Psychroserpens ponticola: one gene and its partner. The protein of the gene in region 1 binds, or shares a complex with, the protein of each later gene. Links are inferred from orthologs where the notes say so. Each region holds a gene or a part of one and is shown in the gene's direction. Other genes may lie near its edges. The genes, in order: tsaE and tsaD.

Region 1 (15,242 bases):
ATCTCCAACGACATCTAATAACTTGTGTCTTGCTGCTTCGTTTGGATGGTGAAGTGTCAGATTATCTAAAATCCCATTAGGTTTAATAGCAATCGAATCTTTTTTGAATGCTATTTTCAGTTTTTCCATAGTTTCAGTAGACAATTCCTTATCTACATAAACAATTGCATTATTAAGATCACCTCCTTTAATTAACCCGTTTTCTAATAAGGTTTCCAGCTCATGTAAGAAACTAAATGTTCTAGAATCTGAAATATTTTTCTTAAAATCTGAAATATGATTTAGAGTTGCATTTTGGGTTCCTAAAACTTTAGTTCCAAAATCGACCATTGCAGTAATTTGGTATTCTTTAGCAGGCATGACAATAATTTCGCTACCTGATTCTTCATCAGAATATGATATAACATCTGATACGACGTATTCTTCTCTAAAGTCATCTTGTTCAGTAATACCAGCTTTTTCAATGGCTTCAACAAAAAACTTTGAAGAACCATCCATAATTGGAGGCTCTGATGCATTAAGCTCAATAATTGCATTATCAATATCTAAACCGACTAATGCTGCTAATACATGTTCTGAAGTTTGAATAGTTACACCATTTTTTTCTAAGCATGTTCCACGTTGCGTATTGGTTACATAATTGGCATCAGCTTCAATAACTGGAGATCCTTCGAGATCAATTCTCTTAAAAGAAAATCCATTATTTGCTGGTGCAGGACAAAACGTAAGCATTACATCTTTACCAGTATGTAATCCAACTCCACTGAGAGAGATTTCTTTTTCTATTGTCCTTTGTTTGACGTCTGTTTTAATTATTGGCATCTACTTTCTTTTCTAAATCATTTATTGTTTTAACAATCTTAGGTAAGTTTTTAAAATACACATAAGATTTATTCCAATCTCCATAATTGAATGATGGTGAACCTTGAAGAACTTCATTGTCCTTTACATGACGTCCAATACCAGATTGAGCTTGAACTTTAACATTATTTCCAATAGTAATATGACCAGCAATTCCTACTTGACCTCCTATTTGGCAATTCTCACCAATTTTTGAAGAACCTGCAATACCAGTTTGTGCAGCAATAACCGTGTTTTTACCTATTTCAACATTATGTGCTATTTGAATTTGGTTATCTAGTTTAACACCTTTTCTTATAATTGTCGAGCCTAATGTTGCTCTATCTATTGTAGTTGCTGCTCCAATATCTACATAATCTTCTATAATCACATTCCCAATTTGAGGAACTTTGCTATACTCTCCATTTTCATCTGGCACAAAACCAAAACCATCTGCTCCAATAATTGCTCCAGAATTAATAACACAATTATTTCCAATAATTGATTCAGAATATATTTTTGCTCCTGAAAAAACAATAGTATCATTACCAATTGTCACATTATCACCTATATAAGTATTCGGGAAAATTTTTACATTATTCCCTATTCGAACGTTATCGCCTAAATACGTAAAGGCTCCAACATAAACATCAGTTCCCAAAGTAGCAGATTCTGATATAAACGATGGTTGTTCTATACCTTGCTTATTAAGTTTAACTTGATTATAGTATTCTAAAAGTTTAGAAAATGATTTATAAGCATCTTCAACTTTTATTAATGTAGTACTAATATCATGTTCAGGCTTAAATGTTTTATTAACAATTGTAATAGAAGCTTTAGTAGAATAAATGTATGATGTGTACTTAGGATTGGCAAGAAAGGTTAAAGAGCCTTTAATACCTTCTTCTATCTTAGAAAGCTTAGAAACTTCAATATCAGGATTACCTTCAATGTCGCCTTCTAAGATTCCAGCTATTTGTTGTGCTGTAAACTTCATTCTCGCAAAAATAGAAAAAATGTATCACATATTTATATTAGAATTTGAGTTGTTTATTATATCGATAGAAAAAGGAATCCTAAAATTGTTATTAACATTAATTTCTGTAGCTATTACAATTCATAAAAAAAGGCTGTTTTAGAATGTTCTAATCAGAAAAATTAAGCCTTTGGATAACAGATATAGTACTTAGTGACAGGCTTCGACAGTGCTTTTATATTAAACTGATCAGAAGCTTTGGCAATATCTACGACCTTTCCAGATTTTTGAAGAATCTTAATGGTTTGTAGTTTAGATTGATACGCCTGATTTGAAATGCTATCGATAAACACAAAATATTGTGCTTCTTCTTCAGTAATATTATACTTTTCAATTAATTCTTGAAGATGATTCTCTAAAAGTTTTGGCTTTATTGGCTTATTTTTTAGTTTGATTTTTAAGAGGTTTCTATTAATTATCATTTCACATAAATGACTGAGTACAAAATCATCATGATATTGCCAATCTTTCATTGCTGCAATAATATCTGTATCATCAAGCTTTGAAAAGGTTTCTAAAGTTTCATCATCAAAGTTTTCTAAAGACACTTCATTGTTTAAAAAATAATGCAATGCGTTACTTGAAGGAAGCACAATTCCTAAATTAGATAGTTCTTTTGCACGTTTTAAAACCCGTGTTAATAATTGCTCAGCAACTAAACCTGTTTTATGAAGATACACTTGCCAATACATAAAACGTCTAGCCACTAGAAATTTTTCAACACTGTAAATTCCTTTTTCTTCAACCACTAACCTATCGTTTTCTACATTAAGCATAGTAATTAAACGTTCACTATTTACATTACCTTCAGCAACTCCAGTATAAAAACTATCGCGTTTTAAATAATCTGCACGATCCATATCTAACTGACTAGAAATTAACTCACATAAAAATGGTCGTTCATAATCACCTTTAAAAATTTTAATCGCAAGCGTTAAACTTCCGTTAAATTCTTTATTGAGTTTTTCCATAAATAACAATGAAATCTCTTCATGAGAAACACCATTTACGATACTATGTTCCATGGCATGAGAAAAAGGCCCATGACCAATGTCGTGTAATAAAATGGCAGAATACAAAGCTTGTTCCTCTTCATTAGAAACCGTAACTCCCTTAAAACGAAGCACATTAATAGCTTTTTGCATTAAATGCATACAACCTATAGCGTGATGAAAACGTGTATGATTAGCACCAGGATACACTAAATATGACAAACCCATTTGAGTAATTCGACGTAGCCTCTGAAAGTATTTATGCTCAATTAAATCGAAAATTTGAGAACTGGGAATTGTAATAAATCCGTAAATTGGGTCGTTAAAGATTTTAAGTTTGTTACTTGCCATCAAACATTAAAGTTTACATTAATATTAAACAAATATACATGAACACTATAAATATTCTTTGGGTTGACGATGAAATCGATCTTTTAAAACCTCATATTCTTTTCCTAGAACAAAAACAATATAACGTCACGACTTGTCAGAGTGGCACTGAAGCTCTTGAAATTATAGATGACACCAATTTTGATATTGTGTTTTTAGATGAAAACATGCCAGGTTTAACAGGGTTAGAAACCCTAAATGAAATTAAAGAAAAGCGTGCAAATCTTCCTGTTGTTATGATTACAAAAAGTGAGGAAGAATATATTATGGAAGAAGCTATTGGTAATAAAATTGCCGATTACCTTATAAAACCTGTAAATCCGAACCAAATTTTATTGAGTTTAAAAAAGAATTTAGATCACTCAAGACTCGTTTCAGAAAAGACAACTTCTAATTATCAGCAAGAGTTTAGAAAAATTGCTATGGATTTGTCTATGGTGAATTCATATGAAGAATGGAGTGATTTATACCAGAAACTGGTGTACTGGGAATTAAGATTAGAAGACATTGAGGATGTTGGTATGACTGAAATTCTAGAATCTCAGAAAAATGAAGCCAATCATCAATTCGGAAAGTTCATCGAAAAGAACTATAAAGATTGGTTTGATCACAAAAATGATGCTCCAACTTTATCTCACACCTTATTTAAAGATAAAGTTGTACCAGAATTAAGTGATAACCAACCAACACTTCTAGTTGTGATTGATAATTTGCGATATGACCAATGGAAAGCTTTCGAGCCAATAGTGAACAATTATTATAAGAAAACTTCTGAAGCTCCTTTTTACAGCATTTTACCAACTGCAACTCAATACGCAAGAAATGCCATTTTCTCAGGATTAATGCCAAGTGATATGGAACGTCTACACCCAAAACTTTGGAAAAATGATACAGATGAAGGAGGGAAAAACCTTTATGAAAATGATTTTTTACAAGGGCAATTAAAACGTTTAGGGCTTCAGAATTTAAAAACTTCTTATCATAAAATCACAAATCTTAAAGCTGGAAAAAAACTAGTAGAAAACTTTAAAAGCCTAAAAGACAATGATCTTTCTGTAATTGTTTACAATTTTGTAGATATGTTATCACACTCTAAAACTGAAATGGACGTTGTTAAAGAATTAGCATCTAATGACAAAGCATATCGTTCATTAACAGTGAGTTGGTTTAAAAACTCCCCATTACTTGAAATGATTCAGCAAGCACAACAACTCGGATTCAAATTAATCTTAACAACAGATCATGGCACGATTAACGTAAAGAACCCTTCAAAAGTTATTGGTGATCGTGATACAAGTTTAAATTTACGTTACAAAACAGGACGAAGTTTAACTTATGAAGATAAGGAAGTTTTAGCAGAACAAGATCCTAAAAGCATTGGTTTACCTAGCATTACGATGAGTAGTTCTTTCATTTTTGCAAAAAGCGATCACTTTTTGGCTTATCCAAATAACTACAATCATTATGTAAGTTATTATAGAAATACCTACCAACATGGAGGTGTTTCTTTAGAAGAAATGATCATCCCTTTTGTGGTGATGAATCCAAAGTAAAAAAATCCACGTAATGCAAATAAATCCGTTGAAATACACTTTTTTCTAGTTTTTTTCAATATTTATACGTATTATTGCCAATATAAATTTACTTAAACCATACTTTGAGTAAAATATTTAGCATATAAACTGTGGAAATAGATTATAACATAACTGAGTTAGAGTCAGTAACGACTAAGCTTTTAGAGCAAATCAATTCTAGAATTGTATTGTTTCATGGCGAAATGGGTGTTGGAAAAACAACACTCATCAAAGCTATGGTTAAATCATTAGGAAGTACTGATGATGTGACGAGTCCAACATTTTCAATAGTTAACGAATATGAGTCTAAAAACGGAAGCATTTTTCATTTTGATATGTATCGCATAGAAGATGAGATGGAAGCCTTAAATTTTGGTTTTGAAGACTATTTCAATAATGACAACAATTGGTTATTTATAGAATGGCCAGAAAAGGTATCAAACTTACTTCCAGAAGATGTATGTGAGATAACCATAAAAGATAATAATAAGATCTCAAGAACCCTCAAATTGAGCCAAAACGAATTATTAACAAAAAAACCTGCTTATGAGCTCTGCTAAATGCAGAAATAAATAACCCACTTTACACCGCATATTTACTGGCAAGTACGGAAAAACCGTAACCATAAGGCGATTAATCGAACTGTTTTTAACACTCGTTTAACTGTTCAAAACTGCTATCTTGAAGTATCTTTGAACTATTAATTAATTAATCCCTTATATTATGAAAACAAAAAAGTATGTATTAGCCATTGCGATTATTGGTGGATTTGCGTTCACAGCACAAGCAACTGATTTAATCAATTTAGATGGACAAGTTAAAACTGAAATTGCAAAAAAAGCTAAAACGATTCCAAGTAACGGGTAAGACCGATACTAAATCTATTTTAGTAGGGAGTATAATCGCCACTTTTATTGGTATTACTCCGTATTTATTTTACTTATATGAAAGTGTCCCTCAAACTCAAGTTTGGGACACTTTCTTGTTTACATACGATAGTAAAAGTTGGGGAGATGCTAATTTTGCAATATGGGTTTTAGTAAATAAACTAATCCCTTTATCTCTTCTTTTCATATGGTTCTTTACTAATCGGCATTGGTGGTACCATGCGCTTTTAGTTCCGATTGCTATGTATGTATTTCAAATTATTGGTATGTTCAATGATAATATTGGATTTATAGATAAATTTGAATTGATTTATTTAGTACCAGTAATGGCAATTGTTATACCATCAATTTATTTGTTAAGAGCAAGAATGTTTAATCAAATTAATGATGCGGATAAAACCATGCAAGAACTCGAAGAAGAGTTTATGATTAAGCCTACCTCTTTTATGGGAAAAATAAAACAGTATTTCTAAAAAAAATAAATTATATAAAAAAAACACAGCTCTAATTTAGCTGTGTTTTTTATTATAATCAATTCAGTTCATTTGATAATAAATATCATAACGTAGAAAAAAAACTACACAAATATAATATATCAGATAAAAAAATTACATTTGTAAAAATTATAGTTTATAATTTACTCTATATTAATCCCTATATAACAATGAGTAAAACAGTACATCGTATTATTGATCTAATTTCAGAATTGAAATTAAGTGCTCGACAATTTGATATTTCTATTGGTACAGCCAATGGTTATATTTTACGAATGCAAAAAAACAACGCTTCTGTAGGAAGTGATGTGATAGAACGTATCGTCAAAGAATATCCTCAAGTCAATCTTGTTTGGCTTATTACAGGTAAAGGCGACATGTTTATTAGTGAACAACAAAAGCCTAAAGTAAGAACCAATCGAGAAATTGAAGCTTATATCGATAATAAATTGAAATCTAAATGGTCTGACGAAAAGAAAGCACTTTTAGATGAGATATTAAAAGAGATTGAAGATTTAAAGAAATAGAATTATATAGTGATTTTATCTCTTAAGGCTATTAATTTTTTTAAATATTCCTTTTTCTGCATACTATTTTTATTATTAAGCAAAACTATTAATTCTTTTTTCACTGATTTATAATTTTTAGAATCAAACTTTGCTATTTTGAGAAGTTGAATGTTTATTTCATTATTTACTGTTTTAGTAAATGGTCTTGAATGTTTATAATAGCCTATTGTTTTTGATATCAATAATATAAAAATTAAATAAGGAATTGAAAATAGTAAAGTAACTGAAAATTCAGGTATATAATCAACGTTAAATTCTAATATTTTCATTAAAGAATATAATTTATAAATTTCAGCTGTCATTGGAATAAACAAAATGTATCTCCAAATATTTTTACAAGTAAAAAACCAAATAGAAAGCATAGATAAAGTGAATATTTTCAAAGAAATAAACCAAACAAAATATTTGGCGCTATTATAATAATCTCCAAAATCTATTGTAAACAGACTATTACTCCAAACCTGAGTTTGAGGAGCTATCTTATGTGCAAAAAAAACAAATGGCAAAAGAATTATAACAAATAATATAATTAAATCTTTTTTAAGGTTTTTGATAATAAAAAAATTATTTAATGTTCGCATATCTCATAATTTATAAAACTGATTTCTAATATCTATAAGCTTTTTCACATATGTTTCTTTATCACTATTAAAATAAGCCTTTTTAGCATTTATAGTTTCTATCTTTAACTTTTCTAGTTCATTATAATTTTCTTTATTTAGATTATAAAAGACATCATCTATCTCTTCATCTAGATTATTGCGAACCTCACTATAAAGTCTATACTTATTAATTTTCAAAGAAAACAAAAGCAGTATTATAATAAGAGGTATTGTAAAAGGTAGACTTATTATAAACTCAATTTCATCGAACATGGTATTATTTGAATTAAATATACTTGCAAGTTTGAATAACTCGATTATGATTATGATTAAAATAACAGGTCTCCACCAGTGTCTACATGTCAAATACCAAGTAATTGAGAAAACCAAAATTAATACTTTCATCTTTGAAAAAAAGATTAAATCTGAAATATCTAAAAACCCAAAACTATCAATCTCAAATCCTAAAAACATAAAAGTTTTCACACCTTCCAAATCTAAATACTTATCTCCAAAATAAAGCAATGTCACCGAAACAATCAAAATCGAAATCAGCACATCCTTTAACTTAAAATCTTTCATATACCTATAAATATAGAAAATTATCTACATCTAATATATAAATTTTTATGTTAACTATTACAATTATTATTTGTAATTTGAATTTTCAATTCAAAGCTAAATGAGTAAATCAAGATCTCCTTTTACCAAAGCACAATTACTTCCACAGGAAGAAACCCTAGAAATCTTAAAACAAAAAGGCAGTTTATTTATTGGTATCCCTAAAGAAACTTACTTTCAAGAAAAACGTGTTTGCCTCACTCCTGATGCAGTTTCTGCATTAGTTGCCAACGGAAATCGCGTTATGATTGAATCTGGAGCTGGAAAAGGCGCTAATTTTAAAGATAAAACCTATAGCGAAGCTGGAGCTGAAGTCACTAAAGATACAGCTAAGGTATTTTCATGCCCTATAATCCTAAAGGTAGAACCTCCTTCTTTAGACGAAATAAAACTCATTAATCCGCAGACCATACTTATTTCTGCATTGCAACTTAAAACACAGCATAAAAAATATTTCGAAGCTTTAGCATCAAAACGCATTACAGCTTTGGCTTTCGAATTTATAAAAGATGAAGATGGAGCCTATCCTGCAGTGCGCTCATTAAGTGAAATTGCTGGTACAGCTTCTATTTTAATTGCTTCAGAACTACTTTCAAACGTTAATGGTGGTAATGGTTTAATGTTTGGCAACATAAGTGGTGTTCCACCTGTTGAAGTCGTTATAATTGGTGCAGGTACAGTTGGTGAATTTGCCGCACGTTCTGCAATTGGCTTAGGCGCAAATGTAAAAGTATTTGACAATTCAATTACAAAATTACGCTGCCTCCAATCTAGTTTAGGACGCACCATTTACACCTCTACATTACAACCTAAGAATTTAATTAAAGCCTTAAAACGTTGTGATGTAGCTATTGGAGCAGTTAGAGGAAAAAATAGATCTCCTGTAATCGTTACTGAGCCTATGGTAGATACCATGAAAAATGGAGCAGTAATTATCGATGTGAGTATTGATATGGGTGGATGTTTTGAAACTAGCGAAGTTACCAACCACGATAAACCAACTTTTGAATATAATGGCGTGACACATTATTGTGTTCCAAATATTCCTGCACGTTATTCAAGATCAGCTTCTGTGTCTATTAGTAATATTTTTACACCTTATTTACTTAAAATTGCTGAAGATGGAGGAATTGAAAATGCCATCCGATTTGATCGTGGTTTAAAAAATGGGTTGTACTTTTACCACGGAATTTTAACTAACAAATCTGTTGCAGATTGGTTTGATCTAGACTGTAGCGATGTTAACTTGTTAATCTTCTAATAAATACAGAACATTTAAGCTTCATTTATGAAATTAATACACCGAATTGGCTACTACTTAGGTGGCTTCTCAATTGGACTTGTTGTACTTGCTTTTTTTTTAAGCGGAAAAAAAACGTCATGCGATTATGGTCCTGATGCAAGAACCATAAAAAATATAATGATAAAAAAGAGAACCTATACTGATGTTGCAAAAGTAGCTATGACTAATTATAGCATAGATACATTGATGATCTCTAATCTTATCAAAACTGGTGACGTTAACTTTTCAAAAAGTGAAACTAAAGCCGAAGGTTGTAAAACTTATCTTATCGAAAACTCTTTTGAAGATAAAGACGTAGAATTACGCATTAAGAATTGTGATTCTACAGCGACTGTTTTAACTCTTAAATTTGTAGAGAGCTATTAATTAATGATAGTTTAAATTAAAAATACCAATAGATACTAAAAAGATCTATTGGTATTTTTGACTAACACAAAATAAAAATTATCTTATCGGGATTTTTTTCACTAGTTCTGTATCATCATAAAGAAGTCGAACAATATAAATACCTCTAGATAATTGAGAGCTATTAATTTCTTTTTCTAAATAATGTATATTCTCTTTAACTCTTATTTGTTCTCTATAAACAATTTTACCTGTAATATCATATATTTCGATTTGATCAACATCTACTCTATCCATTCCTGAAATGTGAAACTTAAGTACATCTGCATTAACATCTTGGTAAATTAAGAAATTAAATTCTTGTTCGGTTTGCGGAATTTCTACAGGACTACAATCATTAACATAAACTGTAACTGTTGCTTCATCTGAAGATAATGCATTATACACTAAAACTGAATATTCTGTATCAATTCCAGGAGTTACATTTATACTTTGAGTTGTTTCTCCTGTACTCCATAAATACTCTTCACCTCCATTGGCAGTAAGTGTTACCGTTTCATTAACACAAGTAAATTGATCTTCTCCTGCATAAGCTATAACCTGTTCTACCACATTTACTGTAATTGATTTATCATCAGAACAATTGTTAATATACCCTCTTACAGAGAACGTTGTTGATAATGTTGGACTAACAGCAATGTTTGGTTGGGTTGCACCATTGTTCCATTCGTAAGTATTTGCTCCACTTGCAGAAAGCGTTATAAACTCGCCTTCAAGAATTGTTACTTCTCCTCCATTCATAATTACAACATCTGGATTAAGATTCACAAAAACTGTTACATCATCTTGAGCTTGATCATCACCTTCAAATACAGTAACAGTAAAGGTTTCTGATGCCCAAGGACTAACAACAATACTTTGAGTTGTTTCTCCTGTATTCCATAAATAAGCATCTCCTTGAGAAGCTGTAAGTGTTGTAGATGTATCTTCACAAATAAACTGATCTAAACCAGCATCAGCAGTAAACACAAATGGCTCTACAGTTACTAAAACCTCATCTGTGGCTTCACAAGCATTTAAAAACCCTGTGACAGAATAAGCTGTTGTTACTAACGGATTAACTTCTATGGTTTGCGTCGTTTCTCCAGTGTTCCATAAATATGTATCTGCACCTGTAGCTGTTAACATTGTACTTTCTCCTTCATCAATAGTAAGATCTATTCCTGCATCAATATTTGGCAAAGGGTTTACTATTACAATAACGTCATCATTACTAGAACAATTATTTTGTATGACTTCTACAGAATAAGAAGTTGTAACATTTGGCGACACATTTATACTTTGTGTAGTTTCACCAGTATTCCATAAATAACTAGTTCCTCCTGAAGCTGTTAATATTACTGTTGAACTTTGACAAATCTCAATATCATTACCTGCATTTGCAACAGGAATAGCATTTACCTCAACAGTTACATCGTCTGAATCTGAATTGGTTCCTAAGGTATTAAAAACCGTTACAGAATAGGTTGATGTTGAATTAGGGCTAACCTCAATACTAGAAGTTGTTGCTCCTGTATTCCATAAATAGGTTGCTCCTCCTGAAGCTGTAAGGGTTGTTGTTTCTCCTATACAAATACTTACATCTGTTCCTGCATTGGCAGTTACACCTTCTGTTTCTATAAATACTGTAACATCATCTGTCGCTTCACAACCAGCATTTGAATATCCTGTTACTGTATATGTCGTTTCTGAAACTGGTGACACTTCAATACTTGCGGTATCGTCTCCTGTGCTCCATAAATACGTTGCAGCACCAGAAGCTGTGAGTGTTATTGTATCTCCTTGATTAATCGATACATTTGATCCTGCATCTATATTTGGTAATCCTAAAACACTTACTGTTACATCATCTGTATCTGAAGCGTTTCCTAAGGTATTAAAAACTGTAACACTATATGTTGACGTATTATTTGGATTTACATCAATACTAGAAGTTGTTGCTCCTGTATTCCATAAATAGGTTGCTCCTCCTGAAGCTGTAAGGGTTGTTGTTTCTCCTATACAAATACTTACATCTGTTCCTGCATTGGCAGTTACACCTTCTGTTTCTATAAATACTGTAAGATCATCTGTCGCTTCACAACCAGCATTTGAATATCCTGTTACTGTATATGTCGTTTCTGAAACTGGTGACACTTCAATACTTGCGGTATCGTCTCCTGTGCTCCATAAATACGTTGCAGCACCAGAAGCTGTGAGTGTTATTGTATCTCCTTGATTAATCGATACATTTGATCCTGCATCTATATTTGGTAATCCTAAAACACTTACTGTCACATCATCTGTATCTGAAGCGTTTCCTAAGGTATTAAAAACTGTAACATTATATGTTGACGTATTATTTGGATTTACATCAATACTAGAAGTTGTTTCACCTGTATTCCATAAATAGGTTGCTCCTCCTGAAGCTGTAAGGGTTGTTGTTTCTCCTATACAAATACTTACATCTGTTCCTGCATTGGCAGTTACACCTTCTGTTTCTATAAATACTGTAACATCATCTGTCGCTTCACAACCAGCATTTGAATATCCTGTTACTGTATATGTCGTTTCTGAAACTGGTGACACTTCAATACTTGCGGTATCGTCTCCTGTGCTCCATAAATACGTTGCAGCACCAGAAGCTGTGAGTGTTATTGTATCTCCTTGATTAATCGATACATTTGATCCTGCATCTATATTTGGTAATCCTAAAACACTTACTGTCACATCATCTGTATCTGAAGCGTTTCCTAAGGTATTAAAAACTGTAACATTATATGTTGACGTATTATTTGGATTTACATCAATACTAGAAGTTGTTTCACCTGTATTCCATAAATAGGTTGCTCCTCCTGAAGCTGTAAGGGTTGTTGTTTCTCCTATACAAATACTTACATCTGTTCCTGCATTGGCAGTTACACCTTCTGTTTCTATAAATACTGTAACATCATCTGTCGCTTCACAACCAGCATTTGAATATCCTGTTACTGTATATGTCGTTTCTGAAACTGGTGACACTTCAATACTTGCGGTATCGTCTCCTGTGCTCCATAAATACGTTGCAGCACCAGAAGCTGTGAGTGTTATTGTATCTCCTTGATTAATCGATACATTTGATCCTGCATCTATATTTGGTAATCCTAAAACACTTACTGTCACATCATCTGTATCTGAAGCGTTTCCTAAGGTATTAAAAACTGTAACATTATATGTTGACGTATTATTTGGATTTACATCAATACTAGAAGTTGTTTCACCTGTATTCCATAAATAGGTTGCTCCTCCTGAAGCTGTAAGGGTTGTTGACTCTCCTTGACAAATACTTACATCAACTCCTGCATTAGCGTTTACGGCTTCTGTTTCTACAATTACAATAACGTCATCAGTGGCTTCACAACCATTTGAGAATCCAGTTACTGAATACGTAATAGTACTTGATGGACTTACGATAATACTTTGTGTTGTTTCTCCAGTGTTCCATACAAACGTATCAGCACCAGTTGCTGTTAATGTTGTACTTTCTCCTTCAGAAATAATGACATCTAAACCTGCATTAATATTTGGCAAAGGATTTACTGTTACGATAACGTCATCATTACTTGAACAATTATTATGTGTCACTTCTACTGAATACGTAGTTGTAGTATTAAGAGTCACATTTATACTTTGAGTCGTTTCACCTGTATTCCATAAATAACTAGTACCTCCTGAAGCTGTTAAAACTACCGAAGTGCCTTGACAGGTTTCAACATCATTTCCTGCATCAGCAATTGGTAATTCGTTTACAGTTACAGTAACATCATCTGTATCTGAAACCGTTCCTGTACTATCAAAAGCAGTAACAGTATATATTGTAGTATTAGATGGACTAACATCAATACTCGCAGTCGTCTCTCCAGTGTTCCAAACATAAGCAGCTCCTCCTGTAGCGATTAATGTAGTTTCTGATCCATTGCAAATCGTTTGATTTTCTCCTGCATTGGCAACTACTTCGCTGCCTATTAGAAAAACCGTTACGGAATCTGTATTTTGGCAGGTATTAGTTGTGCCTGTGACAGTATATGTGGTTTCAATTGTTGGATTTACTATAATGCTTTGAGTTGTTTCGCCTGTATTCCATAAATATGTGTCTGCACCATTTGCAGTTAATGTCGTTGATTCTCCATAATTAATTGTCAAATCAAAACCTGCATCAACTGAAGGTAATGGATTTACCGTTACAATGACTTCATCTATTTCACTTGTACATCCATTTTGGGACACTTCTACTGTATACGTAGTTGTAGTATTAAGAGTCACATTTATACTTTGAGTCGTTTCACCTGTATTCCATAAATAACTAGTACCTCCTGAAGCTGTTAAAACTACCGAAGTGCCTTGACAGGTTTCAACATCATTTCCTGCATCAGCAATTGGTAATTCGTTTACAGTTACAGTAACATCATCTGTATCTGAAACAGTTCCTGTACTATCAAAAGCAGTAACAGTATATATTGTAGTGTTAGATGGACTAACATCAATACTCGCAGTCGTCTCTCCAGTGTTCCAAACATAAGCAGCTCCTCCTGTAGCGATTAATGTAGTTTCTGATCCATTGCAAATCGTTTGATTTTCTCCTGCATTGGCAACTACTTCGCTGCCTATTAGAAAAACCGTTACGGAATCTGTATTTTGGCAGGTATTAGTTGTGCCTGTGACAGTATATGTGGTTTCAATTGTTGGATTTACTATAATGCTTTGAGTTGTTTCGCCTGTATTCCATAAATATGTGTCTGCACCATTTGCAGTTAATGTCGTTGATTCTCCATAATTAATTGTCAAATCAAAACCTGCATCAACTGAAGGTAATGGATTTACCGTTACAATGACTTCATCTATTTCACTTGTACATCCATTTTGGGACACTTCTACTGAATACGTAGTTGTAGTATTTGGGTTTACAGTTATGTTTTGTGTAGTAGCACCAGTATTCCATAAATAACCTGAACCACCATTTGCTGTTAACGTTATAGGAACACCTTGACACGTTTCAACATCATTTCCTGCGTTAGCAACTGGAATAGGATTCACTGTCACTTCCACATCATCTGTATCTGAATTTGATCCTGTAACATCAAAAGCTGTCACAGTATACGTTGTAGTAAAATTTGGATTTACATCAATACTTTCTGTTGTTGCACCAGTACTCCATTGATAACTATCTCCACCACTTGCTGTAAGTGTTGTTGATGCTCCTTCGCAGATGGATACATCATTCCCAGCATCAGCTGTAATTCCGGTTGTACCTTGAACAGCATCAGTTCCATTTAAAAATTCTTCTATATTCGTATAACCATCATTATCAGCATCTTCACTAGATGTACTAGATAAATCACCAAAAGTGTTTGTCTCCCAAAGATCTGCCATTCCATCATTATCAGTATCATAATCAGTAGGTCTTGTGTTATTTGGTAAAGTTGGCAGTGTCCAATTTTTATTATAAGGATTACTACTGATATTATTTTGAACGTTAGATATTTTTAAAGTGTCATAACTATCCAGGTAAGT
Region 2 (15,519 bases), 130 kb from region 1 along the record:
ATTTTAAATTTTTAGGATCTCTTTCTGCTGTAACTCTTATTGTTTTTCCGTCAACTACTAGATTACCATCTTTAACTTCAACGTCACCATCGAATCTTCCATGAACAGAATCATACTTTAATAAGTATGCTAAATGTTCTACATCTAATAAATCGTTAATTGCTACAACATCAACATCATTGCGTTTTACAGTTGCTCTAAATACGATTCTACCAATTCTACCAAATCCGTTTATTCCTAATTTCATCTTTTTAGTTTTCTAATTATTTATATTCAATTATTTTGAGATTACTTATATAGACATGATATCTGATACACGTAATAATTCTAAATTTATTTTTGATTGTCCTTTAATAGCTTGATCTAAAGGCGTCAATGCCATAACATCATTTTTTAAGCCAACCATACAATTTGTTTTTCCTGTAATTAAGCTTTCAACAGCCTTCACTCCCATTCTACTCGCTAATACGCGATCAAAACAGGAAGGAGAACCACCACGTTGCATATGACCAAGTACAGAAACACGTACTTCATATTCGGTCATGTGTTCTTCGACGTAATCTTTTAGTTCAAATACACTTTTTCCGATTTTGTCACCTTCAGCCACAACTACTATACTAGATGATTTTCCAGATTGTTTACTGCGCCTTAAAGATTCTAAAAGACGATCTAAACCTAAGTCTTCTTCAGGAATTAAGATTTCTTCAGCTCCTGCTCCAACACCTACATTTAATGCAATATGTCCGACATCTCTTCCCATGACTTCAACAAAAAATAATCTGTTATGAGAACTTGCAGTATCTCGAATTTTATCGATGACATCTACAACTGTATTTAAAGCTGTATCGTAACCTAAAGTATGCGTGGTTCCGAAGATATCATTATCAATCGTACCAGGAATACCCATGACTGGCATATTATACTCTTGACTAAAAATCATTGCTCCAGTAAAACTACCATCACCACCAATAACTACAAAGGCATTAATACCTGCTTTTACAAGTTGTTCATGTGCTTTTTTGCGTCCTTCGACTGTTCTGAATTCTTTTGAACGCGCTGATTTTAAAATTGTACCACCTTTATTAATAATGCCTTTTACACTACGTGCATTCATGGATTTGAAATCCCCTTCAATCATGCCTTCGTAGCCTCTATAAATACCGATACATTCGATGTTGTGAAACGCACATGTTCTTACGACAGAACGGATTCCAGCATTCATTCCTGGAGAATCTCCTCCAGAGGTTAATACTCCTATTTTCTTAATGGTGTGTAACATAAAAACACGTTTGTTTTAGTAAAATTAGTAAACATAAACTAAATTAACTGTGGTATTTGTGATAATTTAACAGCACGAAAAAATTTCAAACGTTTTCGTTAATAACTAATTGAAAATAATGATAAAAGCAGAAGATTATTTGTTCTTTTTATCATTTTTGGACTTCACATTTATGAAATCTGGTAGTAGTTTTTCTTCATCTTCTTTCGGCTTCTCTTCTTTTTGTTTTTCTTCTTTTTTGTTTTTTCCAGTGAAAATGATTTGAATTAATTCTTTAAAAGTATCAAATTCTACATTATAAGATAAACCAACACCTTGAGTATAACCAATTTCTTCTCCAAAATTTCTAATGTTATTTTCTCTATTAAAAAATTTGGCAGTTAGTGTTCCTTCTTCATTTAAAAGTACATCTATTTGAACATCACCTGCAATAACGGTTTCACTCACACCACCTATTGGCACTCCAACTTTTCCATTAACAAGTACTCTGTCACTAATTTTGGTGCTGAGAGTGAGTCCAATTTCATCATTTGTTTCATATTCTGTGGTTTGTTGACCAACTTGATAATTAACACCAATATTAATTTTATCGCTGCCATCGTTACCTAAAATACTATTAAACAGTGAGTTCACACGATCTGAAATCGTTCCATAGGCATTTTGACCTAAGCTAAATTCACTAGCAAAAGACCCAAAAGACAAGACGTTAAGTGCTTGAAACTCTCTAGACTCTTTGGTTTCTAATCGGTATTCTAATTCAGATCTGATATTTGAATCCACATTTGGGAAATCGAAACTGAAATCTGGTTCTGGCTGTTCTAATTGTCCAGCAAGATTAATTTTTACTTCAACATCAATATTTCTATTAATTGGATTGTCTAATAATACTGAAGGATTTGCTTGTGCTTTGTATATGGCAGTTAATCCTATTTGTGCTTTAAGCGGATCACCTTCCCAACGAATGGAACCACCAGGAACAACGGTTAATTTTTTCTGGACTAATCCTCCATAAGCGAAATTATAATCACCTTCTTCTATTTGAAAATCGCCAAACATTTGAAATTTTCCGTTGGTATTAATATCAAATAGTAAATTCCCATTTCCTTTGCCATGAATTGTACTTCCTGAATTTTTATCGATTACGATTTCAATATCTGCATAAGGATTTACAAATAAGTTGAACTCCAATTCTAAACCTTTGAATTCATTTTCTTGAATGATTTCTCCGTTCTTTCTTGCATTCTTTTCTTCAGGTGATAAAAATCGAATGTATGAGTTGTCACCATAAGTTTCTAAGTCACTTAATGGGATTTTAAATATTGTACCTTCAGCAGTACTACCATTAAAAACAATTTTAAGAGCATCTGTAGGGCCAATTATATCTGCTTTCCCGTTTACAAAACCTGTTCCGTAATACAACTCTTCTTCATCATACTCTGTATTCAATACTAGAAGTCTAGACGTATCAATTTCTAAACCTAGTTTCCAATCTGAAAAGTTATTATGACCTATGAAACCGTTTAGAGTCGCTTTTGAGAAATATTCAGAATCAGTAATTTCTACATTTTGAAAAATGAATTTTTGAGATTCTAATTTTACACGAGAATCAAAATCAAAACTATAATCAACATTAAGGTATGGAATTGTTAAGCCAGCATTATCTAGTAATAAATCGCCATTAAATTGAGGGTTTTCCAAACTTCCAGTTACTTTGGCATTACCAGTTACTAAACCTCTAATATTCGTAATAACACCTTCTCCAAACGGATCCAATGGATCTAATAAAAACTCATCAAAATTAACATTTAGGTCAATATTAGAATTGTTCTCGCTAACATCGATCGTGCCTTTGGCTGCTAAAGATTTTAAATTATCATTTTTTAAGCTAAGATCTACAACATAATTGGTTAGCGATTGATTTCCAGAAACGATAGCTTTTAGTTCTCCAAGTTCGTAGTCATTTGCCCTTAAGTCACTTATGGTAACACTAGATGTTGGTAAATAAATACCATCTTTTTGCAGGATTTTAAGACCTCCATTGACTTTTCCTGCTAAGCTTAGGCTGTCTATTCTAGGAGTTATCTTAGTTAAATCTACCTCTGTAAAATTAAGATTGATGTCTTTTGTTTTTGCATTATCAATATTGCCATAAAGTTCAATTTGTTCATCAAAGTGAGTCATCATAATATTGTCAATGTCAAAAGATTCGAAATTTCTATCGAACGTTATTTTATTGGCATTATTTTTATCTTCATTAATTGTCCATGTGTTCTCTTTAAAAGTAATATCAGATTTTCTAAATCCTACAACAGAGTTCTGTTCTTCATTTATGGTATAATATAGACTTAAATCGAAATTATCAGTATTTTGCGTTCCGCCTTTAAATTCAGATTTAATAAATAAAGTATCTCTTTGCGTTACGTTAATTAAGCTAAAATCGGATACATTATAAAAATCTGTTTGCAATGAATCCACTTCAATATAGGTGTTGAAAACAGGATTACTATTATCTACTAAAACAGATAAATCATTTGCATAATAATCTTTGAGCTTTATATGAGGTGATTTAAACGTAAGGTTGAATTTTTTCTCGTTGGTTTCAATTCGTCCTTTTATAGTGGTATTGGGACCCAATTCTAAATCGTGGTAAAATGCTTCAACGATCTTGTTGTAAATCTTGAAATTGAATTCTACATATTGATCTGTTTCAATTTTATGAGGTAAATAATTGGTATAAATACTTCCTACTGAATTCTCTGCAAGTTTAGCAAGATCTACAAATTTGAAATCACCTTTCATGGTGCCTTCAATAATATCTGGTGAATTTATTTTTAGAGTTCGTTGTTTGCCAATAAATGAAGATGTTACTATAAAATCCTCAAAATAGTAATTGTCATTTTCATTGATGTAAGTAGTGTTTTTAAAATTTAGAGAACCAAAAGCATCATCGATACCAGATCCTTTCATTGACATTGTTACAATGCCTTTAAATACTGAAACGCTATCTTTTTCTATAAAATTTAAAGCTTTAAGATTTGCATAGTCTACATCTGCGTTAAAGTCGAAGCTTTTAATCTCTTTTGATAAATCGGCTAAACCATTAAATTTAAATTTAAAGTTTTCATCTTTAGATTCAAGAAGTCCATTAAAGACTTGATTTCCTAATTTACCAGAAACATTAATATCTTGATAGTTATAATCATTGTATTCAATTTGAAAAACTTCACCTGAAATTTGAGTGCTTAAATTTTTAACTGTAAATCCTTTTCCATCAACATCTAAGTCAAAAGATGTCGTTTTTACTACTGGATCGTTTAATAATACACCTAAATCGAACTCATCAAAAACGACATTTCCTATATAATTTGCATTATCAATATCGTCAACATGTGTCATTTTCATATCAGAAACAATAATTCCTAAATCGGTATTAATGTTAATATTTGCATCAATAGTTGTATCAGTTATGTAAGATGTGCCTGTAATTTTAAAATTTCCAAGTTTTGAAAACACGGTTGGAATTGATTCGCCTAAAATATTTGGTAGCAGTGCCTTTAAATCGTAATAGTTTGACGTTAGGTTGTCATAGCGTCCATTCATAGAAAAATCACCTTCAGCACTACTAAAGAGGTTTTTGAAATTTAAGTCGCCAAAAATTTGAGTTCTTCCACTGGCATTTAATTGAAGGTTATTGGCGTTCAAATCATTTAAAGTTCCTGTTAAATTCACATTAAGTGTTGCTTTTTGATCGATACCGAATTCATTATAAAATGTATTTAAATCATTTAAAGCGACTTCAGAATCTAAAAAATCTGCTGTGACTTGTACCTTATCTTCAAAATCTTTGAAATCTTCACGATTGTAATCAAAACGTAATTTCCCTTTTAAAATTGACTTATCGGTTTTAATGCTTAGATTATTAAAATTCATATGCGTAAGCGTATACTCAAAATCTGTCATGAGATTTTTAATATGAGCACCTCTACTATCTACAAATGCCAATGTGTTAATTCGGGTTCTTACATCGCTACCATCAATTACAAAATTTGTTGCGTTTATATTTAAATCGGTAAACTCTAAAACTTTATGTGTTTCTCTATTTTCATCAATAAGTCGAAATGTACTCTCATAAATTGAAACATCACTAGAAGATAATAAGAATCCGCTTTTTCCAGGACGTGGATTATCTTCATCAAATCTTGCAACAAATACGTCTAGATTAGTATCTGATTCTCCTTCATAGGTTTTAATATTGAATATTAAATTAATAATATCAATGTCACCGAAATTGAGTTTACCATTTGAAAGGTTCCTATAGTTAAGAATTGAAGTGTTTAATTCTTGAATGGCAATAAGGGTGTCTTTTTTATAGTCTTCAACGTAGATTTCTTTTAACTCAACATCACCATTAAATTGAAGTCCGACTTTTCCAATATTGATATTTGTACCAAATTCATCATTAACCCAATTTGTTGCATATTTTCCCAAAGAAGTTTGAACTGCAGGAATAGATAATATTAGCACCAAAATGATGAACAGCAATAAAACAATTGCTACTATTTTTGATAGTATTTTTAGGAATTTTTTGATACGCCTTTAAAAGTTATAACTTTGACCTCAAAATTAACAATTATTGTGCCTAATTTATATTAATGAGCTCACAAAATATATATATTCTTGCAATTGAGTCGTCATGTGATGATACTGCAGCAGCAGTAATGCTTAACGGTAAAATTTTGAGCAACATTGTAGCGACTCAAAAAATACATGAAGCTTATGGAGGCGTTGTTCCTGAATTGGCATCAAGAGCACATCAACAAAACATAGTTCCTGTTGTAGATCAAGCGCTAAAAAAAGCGAATATTGATAAATCACAATTAAGTGCCATCGCTTTTACTCGTGGACCAGGATTAATGGGTTCGTTATTGGTTGGCACTTCTTTTGCAAAATCATTGGCTTACGGATTAGATATTCCTTTGATAGATGTGAACCATATGCAAGCTCATATTTTGGCTCATTTTATTGAAGAACCAGATTTTGTTAAACCGCCTTTCCCGTTTTTGGCAATGACCATTTCTGGAGGACATACGCAAATTGTAAATGTGTCTTCATATTTTGAAATGGATGTTATAGGAGAAACTATTGATGATGCTGTTGGTGAAGCATTTGACAAAAGTGGAAAAATTTTAGGTTTAGGTTATCCTGCTGGACCAGAAATTGATAGACGAGCAAAGCTAGGAAACCCGAAAGCATATCAATTTACAAAGCCAAAAGTTGGCGGCTTGAATTTTAGTTTTTCAGGATTGAAAACTCAGATATTATATTTCATTCAGAAACAAGTTAAAGCCAACCCGAATTTTATTGAAGCGAATTTGAATGACATTTGTGCCTCTATCCAATATACAATTATTGGAATTTTAATTGACAAGTTGAAACTAGCGACTAAAGAAACTGGCATTACTCATATCGCAATTGGTGGAGGTGTTTCGGCAAATACTGGAATTCGGCAAGCATTGAAAGATGGAGAACAAAAGTTTGGCTGGACGACCTACATTCCAAAGTTTGAATACACGACTGATAATGCCGCAATGATAGCCATCGTTGGGCATTTTAAATATTTAGAAGGTAATTACGCAGATCAACGTGTCATGGCATCTTCAAGGCTGAAAATTTAAATTATGGCTTTCAACGAACAACTCGCAAACAGAATAAGAGAACAGCTTAAATTATTTCCTGAGGCATTCACTGAAAAGAAAATGTTTGGAGGCATCTGTTATTTATATAATGGAAAAATGACTGTTGGTATCGTTAAAGAAGATTTAATGGTAAGAATTCTTTCAGATAAAATAGAAGCAGAATTAGTCAAAGATAATGTAAGACCAATGGATTTTACAAAACGACCAATGAAAGAATTTGTTTATGTTTCACAAGATGGTATTACAACCGAAATAGAATTATTGTATTATATTGAATTGGGTCTAGAGCATGCCAAAAGTAAATTGTAAATGGATACTCAGGCATATAAAATAATTAGAGCTATCTGTGAATTTCTTGAAGGATTGTTTTTCGGATTTGGTATAGTAACAATATTGGCTTTAGTGGTTTTTGTTTTCTTTAAAAAGAAAGAACTAAAAATATTTATTGAGTATGCAGTTTTTGTGTCAAGAAACTTAGCCATTTTTTACATGGTTATTTATACAGTGTCTTTAGGTTTTTATTACGCTTCGAAAGAATTTGATTTCTTTTCTGAAAGAGCTACTGGTCCATATGCTTGGGCTTATTGGCTTATGTTAATCAGGCCAATTGTTTTTTGTGGATTGCTTCAGTTTTTCTGGTTAAAAAGAATCGCTAATAAAATGCTAAATATTTTTAGCATTACATTTTTAGTGTTTATTGTTTCTCTTTTCTCAGGATCAATGTTTGAAAAATTAGTAATTATTAATGCATCATATCATAGAGATTACATGATGGAAACAAATCAGTTTAATACTGATATCATAATTATTATTGCATCGTATATTATAGAGAATTCTATACTTTTTAGTGCTTTGGTATTCGTGAGTTGGGCAATTTTTAAAAATAGAAAACTAGACTAGCTTATTCAAAATTCACTGAATTTAAAATTAGTCCAGAAGCAGGAGCAATAAAATCCATCACTTCTGTACTTTCAGGTTTTAATGAATTTTGAATGTAATTTAAGTCCACTTCTCCTCTACCCAATTTGATTAGTGTTCCCATCATTAGCCGAATTTGATTACGTCCAAAACCTTTTCCTTTTACAATTAGCGTGTATGTTTGCTTCGGAAAGAAATTTGCAGTATACAAAGTGTTTTCAACCAATTGACAGCTTTCAACTTCTCGAATATACAACCCTTTGTCTGTAGCTCTAAAACAATACGGTTTGAAATTATGCACTCCTTCGAAAAGAGTTGCACCTTTTTTCATAAGTTCAATATCCAAATCATCAAGAATGGTAGTCATTAAAGGTGCACAAAACGGATGACATTTTTGTCCGAATGTGAATAGGTAAATATATTCTTTAATTTTTGAATGCTGAATGATGTTAAATTCGGCATCAACTTCTTCTATTGCTAAAGCTCTTAAGTCTTGTGGAAGGTTGTGATTAAACAATTCTAAAAAGGCCGTTTCGTCTTCTATCTTTTCATAAATAAAAAGTTCGAATGCCGTTTCATTTGCAGAAACCATGGCATCAGTTCTTCCAGAGCCTAAGGTTTTAAAATCTTTGCCTTTAAGAATGAAATTTAGTGTTCTATCTATCATTAAATGAATCGTTTTCAGTTTAGGTTGTTTTTGCCAACCATGAAATCGATATCCTAAGTATTGAATCTTAATTAAATAATAGTAACGTTTCTTATTAAACATATTAGCAAGAACGCTATTTTATGAGTTTTTACAAAATTTTTGATGTCTTTGTTATTGGTAGTTCTATATTGAAGTTTTATTTTTAAGCATAAAATTTACTAGTGTCTAAAACATATCCATTTGATCCTTCAATAAAACACCATTTGCTCATTGCATTAGGTTTATGTGTTTGGATTTTTGTATTTCTATATTTCACAGAACCACTTGATGTGAATGAGTTTGAAAACACAGAAAAATTAATATATTTACCTCTTTACGGATTAATAGGAGCCTTGTTGTATGTTATGGTTCTTCCGTTTCAGATGTGGTTGTTAAAAAAAAGTAACGCTAAATGGAAACTTTCAAAAGAACTACTCGTTTTAGGTTTATTTATAGTTTTTGCAATTTTTGGATTACGTCTTTTTTACTTGCATTTCATTGTGGAATGGCATCCAAATGCTTACACTTTTTGGTATCATCTGAAATCAATTATTTTCCCTGCGATGCTAACCATATTGCCAATTGTAATAATAGGTCGCTTTGCCTTCGGAAAATATAAAGAGAAGAAATTAGAAGAACAAAAAATTGAAATTCAAGGGGAAGGCAATTATGAAAGTTTACGACTTCAGTTAAATGAATTAATCTGCATTCAATCTTCTGATAATTATATCGAAGTTTTTTATTTCAATGGAGCTAATTTAAAGAAAACACTCATCAGAAATAAATTATCTGTTATTGACGAATCATTTCCAGAATTATTAAGAACACATCGTAGTTTTATTATCAACCCATTTCATTTTCAATCTTGGAAAACTGAAAAAGGGAAACATTTTTTATTACTCGCATACGATATTGAAGTGCCAATTTCTAAAACGTATTTAGATAATGTAAAAGCACAGTTAAATTCCGCCACAGATTAAGTGTGTTTCGTCCCAAACACCTATTGTAATTCGATTATATGTGATTTCTGAAATATATTTGTTTCAGAAAATTTAATCACATAAATCAATTAATAATGAAAATTTCAACAGCAATTTGTATCATTTTTTTATTCACAGTAGCTTCAGCTTTTTCTCAATCTCATACCTGCGATTGCAAAACTGATTTGGATTTTATAGTTCAAAAAATTAAAAAAATGCCTTCATATAAGAAGCAAATAAAAGGCGAAAAAGCGACTCAGTTTACAAATTCATATCATACACTTTCAACTAAAATGCAACAGCCCATTTTAATTGAAGATTGCTATAAAATGCTATTAAAACAAATGTCTTTCATTAATGATAACCATGCATCAATTAAAGTAAATGAAATTTATTTATCTGAAGAAGATTCAAAAGATGAGATTAAGTTAGCAGCTTTCAAGGCTACAGAGCGGTATAAAAACCATCCTAGAACTACTCGTAATCTTTCAGAATTACAAGAAGAATTATCTAAAAAAGCACTAGAAGATATAGAAGGGATTTATGATTATTATGGTGATGAGCAAAAAATTGGTATCTATTATGCAGGCAACCAAAAAGACTTAATTGGTGTGGTTTTAGAAAGTAGTTTGAATCAATGGGAAGCTGGGGAAATTAGATTTTACGCGACACATACAACTGGTCATAAATATAATGTATATCATTATGATAGAATTACTAGAACACCTAGTCAAGTAAAAAGCTTCACTTTTGAAAATGGCAGATTATGGTCTTATAAAAAAGAAGGGAACACAGATAACAACGAATTTCGTGACGCTAGTTTGCCTCAATTAGATTTTAAACAAATCAATGAGAATACACAGTACTTATACTTTGGAGATTTCAGTAACAGTAAGAAAAGTGAACATCAAAAATTCTTTAAAGATGTTGAAAATAAACTTACTGCTGAGAATGTTATCGTTGACCTTAGAAGTAATAGTGGTGGAAATAAAAAATTCTCAGACCCGTTTTTGAAGCTTTTAAAAAATAAAAATATTTATGTTTTAACTAATTGTTTTACAGGGAGTAATGGTGAGCAATTTACAGTAAAACTTAAAAATTTAAAAAACACTCAACACTTAGGTCAAGCTACTTTTGGAATCATCGCTTATGGACTTAATTACGGCAGAAGCTATGATACACCTTCAGGTTATTTTAGAATAACACCTACAGACATGAACTTCCACGAATTTTATGAATATGAGGGCAAAGGTATTACTCCTGAGATAGCATTAGATTTTGATAGTGATTGGATAAATCAAACGCTTACTATTATTGGGAATAATAAATAATAATTTATGTGGTTCTAATGTAAGATTAAACGTTCTACATTAGAAAAAAAAACTGCCACTAATTAAGTTTAGTGGCAGTTTATATTTCAATTTTTTTAAGAATAAATTTTTTACTATTTAATAATAAGTTTTTGTGTCTTAGTGCTATTTTTATTAGAAACTCTAATAATATAAACGCCAGAACTAATTGATGATACATCAATTGTATTGGTCAAGTTAGATTGATCTAATGTATTACTTAATACCAAACGTCCTTGAATATCATACAAATCAGCATTTGTTGTTGCAGTTAGCATCCCTTTAATGATAATATCGTTATGACTTTCATTTGGATAAATGATTAACTCATTAAGGTCATCATTTGAATTTAAAGCAATAGTATTTGAAGAATATCTCAAAAAGAAACGACCAACACCAGCTAGATCAGTTGTAGGTGTAAATACATAATCTGAAGTATTCAGTAATGTAAACGTATTCTTTTGAGTATCTTCTAAATATACATTAATGTTAGAAGGTAACGATGAACTAGTCTCAAGACCTATAGTCATTTGATTTCCTGCTCCTGCGTTTATGCCTAAAGGAATCACAACATCATTAAAGTCATTGTATGGTAATGATTGAATTGCGATATCTAACCCATTATTGTCTTCTAAAAGATGCGTAAATATTGAAAGTTCACCAGACATTCTTTGGTAAGAACTAGCATCATAGCCATTATCTAAACCTCTCGTTGTACCTTCAATAAAGTAGATACTTGTATTTGACGTTTTAGTTGAATTTGATAAAAATAATTTGCTTAAAACTGAATTTGTTGAATTTGCAGAACGACCTAAAATAAAATCGTCACTTGTACCAGTAGATCGCATTGTAGGTGTGAATTCTAAATCGTAAAGCGGTGCATTCGTTGGGTCTGCACTTACAAAGAATCCTTGACCAGGTGCAATTACAGTTGACGCATTAGTATTTGCTAGGTTATAAATAACCCAACCGTCTGCAGCATTTCCATCATATCCATATATCGCAGCAGTTCCTGTATTCATTAAATCTAAATTATTCACACCAGAACTTACTTCGTGATTAAGAAATGCTTGCACATTTAAATATGAAGGATATGGATTTCCAACAAGGTTCCATTGTTCATCTGTTGGTCCAGAATATGTAATATCTTGAGTTACTGTTCCGCTATTGGCAGCTCCAGTAAATGTAAATGTGTCATTGTCACTTGATGCTGCTCTATAACCAATACCTGCATCTAGAGTTGTTGTTGCTGAACCATTGTAGGTTGTATAGTCTCCTATAGTTTTGTCAAAAGGACCAAATAAATATAAGGTGCCATTGTTTAAAATATTTGGATTAGCAGTTACAAAGTCATCAAATTCTTGACCAGTTAAAGGCGCAGAAATTAAATCGTTATTTCCAGTTTCACCAGAACCATTGATGTTTACATGACGTTCATAATTAATTGTTCCAGCAACAGACCCATCAAGAATTAAACTAGAGTAAGACGTTGAGCTAGATTCTAAAGTTAAACCGTTAGAAGCCGTAAGTGTCGCTCCTGAATCGACTGTAAGGCCAGCTCCAGCATTTACTGTTAAACTATTACAAGTTGTATTTGAATTAATACTAGCATTTCCAGAAGCAATTATAATATCTTCGCCAGCAGTAGCAACGCCATTTGGATCACTTGGTGACCATCCATTATTATAGGTGTAGGTTGTTGGACCTGCAAGATCTGGCATCACATAAATGGCATAATCTTCTGATTGTCCATATTGTAAAGACATATCACAAGGTAAATCGTCAATACTACTCGCACCATATCTATTATCTAATTCAGTAAGTAATCGAATTCTAACATAATCATCATAAGGAATAGATGAAGGATAAGTTAAAGTAACAGGAACGACTGAATCTTCAAGAATATCTTCAGAATAATGTTGTTTTTCTGCATCATCATTAAAATCTCCATCGTCATTCCAATCAATCCAAATTGCTAATTGTTGAAAATTACTTGGAAACATAGTTACATTTATTGTATTTGAAGTTGACGCATCGATTTCAAAATAATTAGAGCAATTTCCAGAATCATCAATATTTCCGCCATCACTAGCAGAAGAAAACGATGTAAATGAAACTCCGTTTAATTCAACACCGAGAATACCAGCAGAATTAGTAGAAGTTAAGTTATTACTACAAACAGCAACTGGAGCTGCATAAGTTGGATCTACAGGCTCATCACCTTTAGAATTTACAAGTGATGTACCTTCCATTGCAGCTCTAACTCTTGTTTTTTGATCGTTAGTCATTAAATCTGTACATGAATAATAACTCATAATATTATTTATGGTATTATCATCAGCCCATGGGTTTCCACTATCGCAAGCATTTGTTGCTGGACAGGTACTTGTTTCTCTTTGGTGTCGTACTGTGTCTGCACAACCATCACCATTAGTTCCAACGTCACTATCGTCTGGACATTGATCTGAAATACCATTATTGTCAGCATCATCACCTTGAAATGTATGGTATAAATGAAAGTAGTGGCCAACTTCATGGCTAACAGTACTATTATCTCTTGCGAAATTTAAAGGCCAAGACGGATTTGCATTCGTTGGATCATATCCAAAAACACTATACATCATTACAGAACCTTCACGGAAATTTCCATTATAAAAATTGGCATAGCCTTGAAAACCTCCACCTCCATTGTTGCCATCAATTTCAGTTACAATCCAAACATTGAAGTAATCTGTTTCTGGCCAGCGACTTAAATCTTTTAATGTATTTTGATCTGCTCCTGAACCTTGAAAAGATACACCATCAGTAGCATAGTTTGGTACTGCTGAAGCATCAATTCTGTTTATACCAGTTGTAGCATTACAATCTGGATCACGTTGAGCTAGAGCAAATTCCATTTCAAAATCTAGTGGACTAGCTGCAGTTTGACCTCTGTAGAAGTCATTAAGATTATCGATACTACTTTGAATTTGAGCATCTGAAATATTGGTTCCAGAACCAACAGCTTCTCCTAAATGTAGTACGTGAACAACAATAGGAATTGTTAAAACACCAGTAGCTCTTCTGCTTTGCATGTTTTCTGGTAATATGCGATTTTGAATTTTTTGTTCAAATTGTAATTCTTGTTGAACGAATTCTGGATTTTGACGCAGTAAATCTCTTTGTTTGTCAAATCCACATTCTTGAGCTAAAATAGTAGTACTGATACTAAAAAGGCATATTAGTACAATTAAACTTGTTTTTAAATTCATAATGAGTTTGTTAGGTTGATTATATTTTTGCTAATATAACAGAAATATACCTACTATAAACAATAATCGATGAATTTTTATCGATTAAATGAAAATACTAACGATTATCTACTTCTTTTTTGTAAGATTTCTATTACATTTTCTATTTTGTAACCTTTGGCTTGCAATAAAATCAAATAGTGAAATAATAAATCTGCGCTTTCATTTAAAAATAAATCATCATTAGTGTCTTTTGCTTCGATGATAACTTCAACAGCTTCCTCTCCTACTTTTTGAGCAATTTTATTAATTCCTTTTGAAAATAATGAAGCAATGTAAGACGTATCTTTTGAAGCACTATTTTTTCTTGTTTCAATTATGGATTCTAATTCGGTTAAAAAACCATATTGCTGAGAGTTGTTTTCGTTCCAACAACTGTCTGAGCCTTTGTGGCATGTTGGTCCTTTTGGGTGCACTTTAATTAAGAGCGTATCATTATCGCAGTCTAGTTTTATACTTACTAAGTTGAGAACATTTCCACTTTTTTCTCCTTTAGTCCAAATGCGTTGTTTCGTCCTGCTGAAAAAGGTTACTAAATTTAAATCTATAGTTTTTTTTAGGGCTTCTTCATTCATATAACCCAACATTAATACATTGTTTGTCGTAGCATCTTGTATAATTGCAGGAACTAGTCCGTTATTTTTATTGAAATCTATGTTCATATTAGTTTGTTTTATAATTCAGAATGAAGTGAAGCATCTATTTTTTTAGATTCATCGTTACACTCAGAAAGACATTATAATAATCTTACTTCTATTCTATTTTCTTTTAATTCTTTTTTTAATTCTAAAATATTAATGTCACCAAAATGAAATACACTAGCAGCCAAAGCAGCATCAGCTTTGCCTTTTGTAAATGTGTCTATAAAATGTTGAACTGTTCCTGCTCCACCAGAAGCAATAATAGGAATGTTTACAATTTCTGATAGTTTGGATAAAGCTTCATTAGCAAAACCTAATTTTGTTCCGTCATTATTCATTGAAGTGAACAATAGTTCACCAGCACCTCTTTTTTCAACCTCTTTTGCCCAATCGAATAATTTAATTTCTGTAGGAATAGTTCCTCCAGCTAAGTGAACAAACCACTCATTTTCGATTTGTTTGGCATCAATGGCAACCACAATACATTGGCTACCAAATTTATTTGATAATTCATTAATTAATTCAGGACGTTTTATTGCACTTGAGTTTATAGATACTTTATCGGCTCCGCAATGCAACAAATCATCAACATCTTCAATTGACGAAATACCACCTCCAACCGTAAAAGGGATATTTACATGTTCTGCAACTTTTAGAACCATATCGTGCATGGTTTTA

The links.
Region 2: the proteins of tsaE (region 1) and tsaD are in contact, whole or in part, in a crystal structure (PDB 6N9A), measured with the Thermotoga maritima proteins. The link is inferred for Psychroserpens ponticola from one-to-one orthologs. Residues at the interface, in WP_004082108.1 of Thermotoga maritima: Leu37, Gly38, Lys46, Lys57, Val59, Lys60, Ser61, Thr63, Phe64, Thr65, Leu66, Met67, Val69, Pro71, Tyr82, Arg83, Leu84, Asp86, Asp88, Phe89, Asp93, Ile128, Asp130, Glu131, Arg134; in WP_004082750.1 of Thermotoga maritima: Cys10, Asp11, Arg49, His50, Leu82, Gly84, Gly135, Gly136, Glu154, Thr155, Leu156, Asp157, Asp158, Ser159, Glu162, Asp165, Lys166, Arg169, Leu170, Tyr175, Lys213, Thr214, Leu217, Tyr218, Gln221, Arg222, Asn324.

The regions. Positions count from the first base shown.
Region 1 is NZ_CP116221.1:1,420,901-1,436,142, reverse strand. Bases 3,973-6,667 are described here. They hold tsaE (tRNA (adenosine(37)-N6)-threonylcarbamoyltransferase complex ATPase subunit type 1 TsaE), read left to right. Parts: upstream 3,973-4,942; coding sequence 4,943-5,392; downstream 5,393-6,667. Other genes in these bases: MUN68_RS06350 (hypothetical protein), read left to right, coding at 6,384-6,667; MUN68_RS06355 (hypothetical protein), read left to right, coding at 5,815-6,192; MUN68_RS06360 (hypothetical protein), read left to right, coding at 5,556-5,699; porX (T9SS response regulator signal transducer PorX), read left to right, coding at 3,973-4,811. Outside these bases: MUN68_RS06385 (bifunctional UDP-3-O-[3-hydroxymyristoyl] N-acetylglucosamine deacetylase/3-hydroxyacyl-ACP dehydratase), read right to left, coding at 1-822; lpxD (UDP-3-O-(3-hydroxymyristoyl)glucosamine N-acyltransferase), read right to left, coding at 809-1,837; MUN68_RS06375 (HD domain-containing protein), read right to left, coding at 1,999-3,222; more of porX, read left to right, coding at 3,258-3,972; more of MUN68_RS06350, read left to right, coding at 6,668-6,740; MUN68_RS06345 (hypothetical protein), read right to left, coding at 6,743-7,051; MUN68_RS06340 (hypothetical protein), read right to left, coding at 7,367-7,966; MUN68_RS06335 (alanine dehydrogenase), read left to right, coding at 8,067-9,266; MUN68_RS06330 (hypothetical protein), read left to right, coding at 9,294-9,674; MUN68_RS06325 (T9SS type A sorting domain-containing protein), read right to left, coding at 9,753-15,242. UniProt on the Escherichia coli protein: Required for the formation of a threonylcarbamoyl group on adenosine at position 37 (t(6)A37) in tRNAs that read codons beginning with adenine.
Region 2 is NZ_CP116221.1:1,553,409-1,568,927, forward strand. Bases 4,971-7,942 are described here. They hold tsaD (tRNA (adenosine(37)-N6)-threonylcarbamoyltransferase complex transferase subunit TsaD), read left to right. Parts: upstream 4,971-5,931; coding sequence 5,932-6,954; downstream 6,955-7,942. Other genes in these bases: MUN68_RS06870 (translocation/assembly module TamB domain-containing protein), read right to left, coding at 4,971-5,767; MUN68_RS06880 (TfoX/Sxy family protein), read left to right, coding at 6,958-7,284; MUN68_RS06885 (hypothetical protein), read left to right, coding at 7,285-7,875; MUN68_RS06890 (tRNA pseudouridine synthase A), read right to left, coding at 7,877-7,942. Also shown: gap (type I glyceraldehyde-3-phosphate dehydrogenase), read right to left, coding at 1-247; pfkA (6-phosphofructokinase), read right to left, coding at 293-1,279; more of MUN68_RS06870, read right to left, coding at 1,415-4,970; more of MUN68_RS06890, read right to left, coding at 7,943-8,662; MUN68_RS06895 (LytTR family DNA-binding domain-containing protein), read left to right, coding at 8,764-9,561; MUN68_RS06900 (S41 family peptidase), read left to right, coding at 9,657-10,892; MUN68_RS06905 (zinc-dependent metalloprotease), read right to left, coding at 11,006-14,161; bifunctional phosphoribosyl-AMP cyclohydrolase/phosphoribosyl-ATP diphosphatase HisIE, read right to left, coding at 14,266-14,862; imidazole glycerol phosphate synthase subunit HisF, read right to left, coding at 14,937-15,519.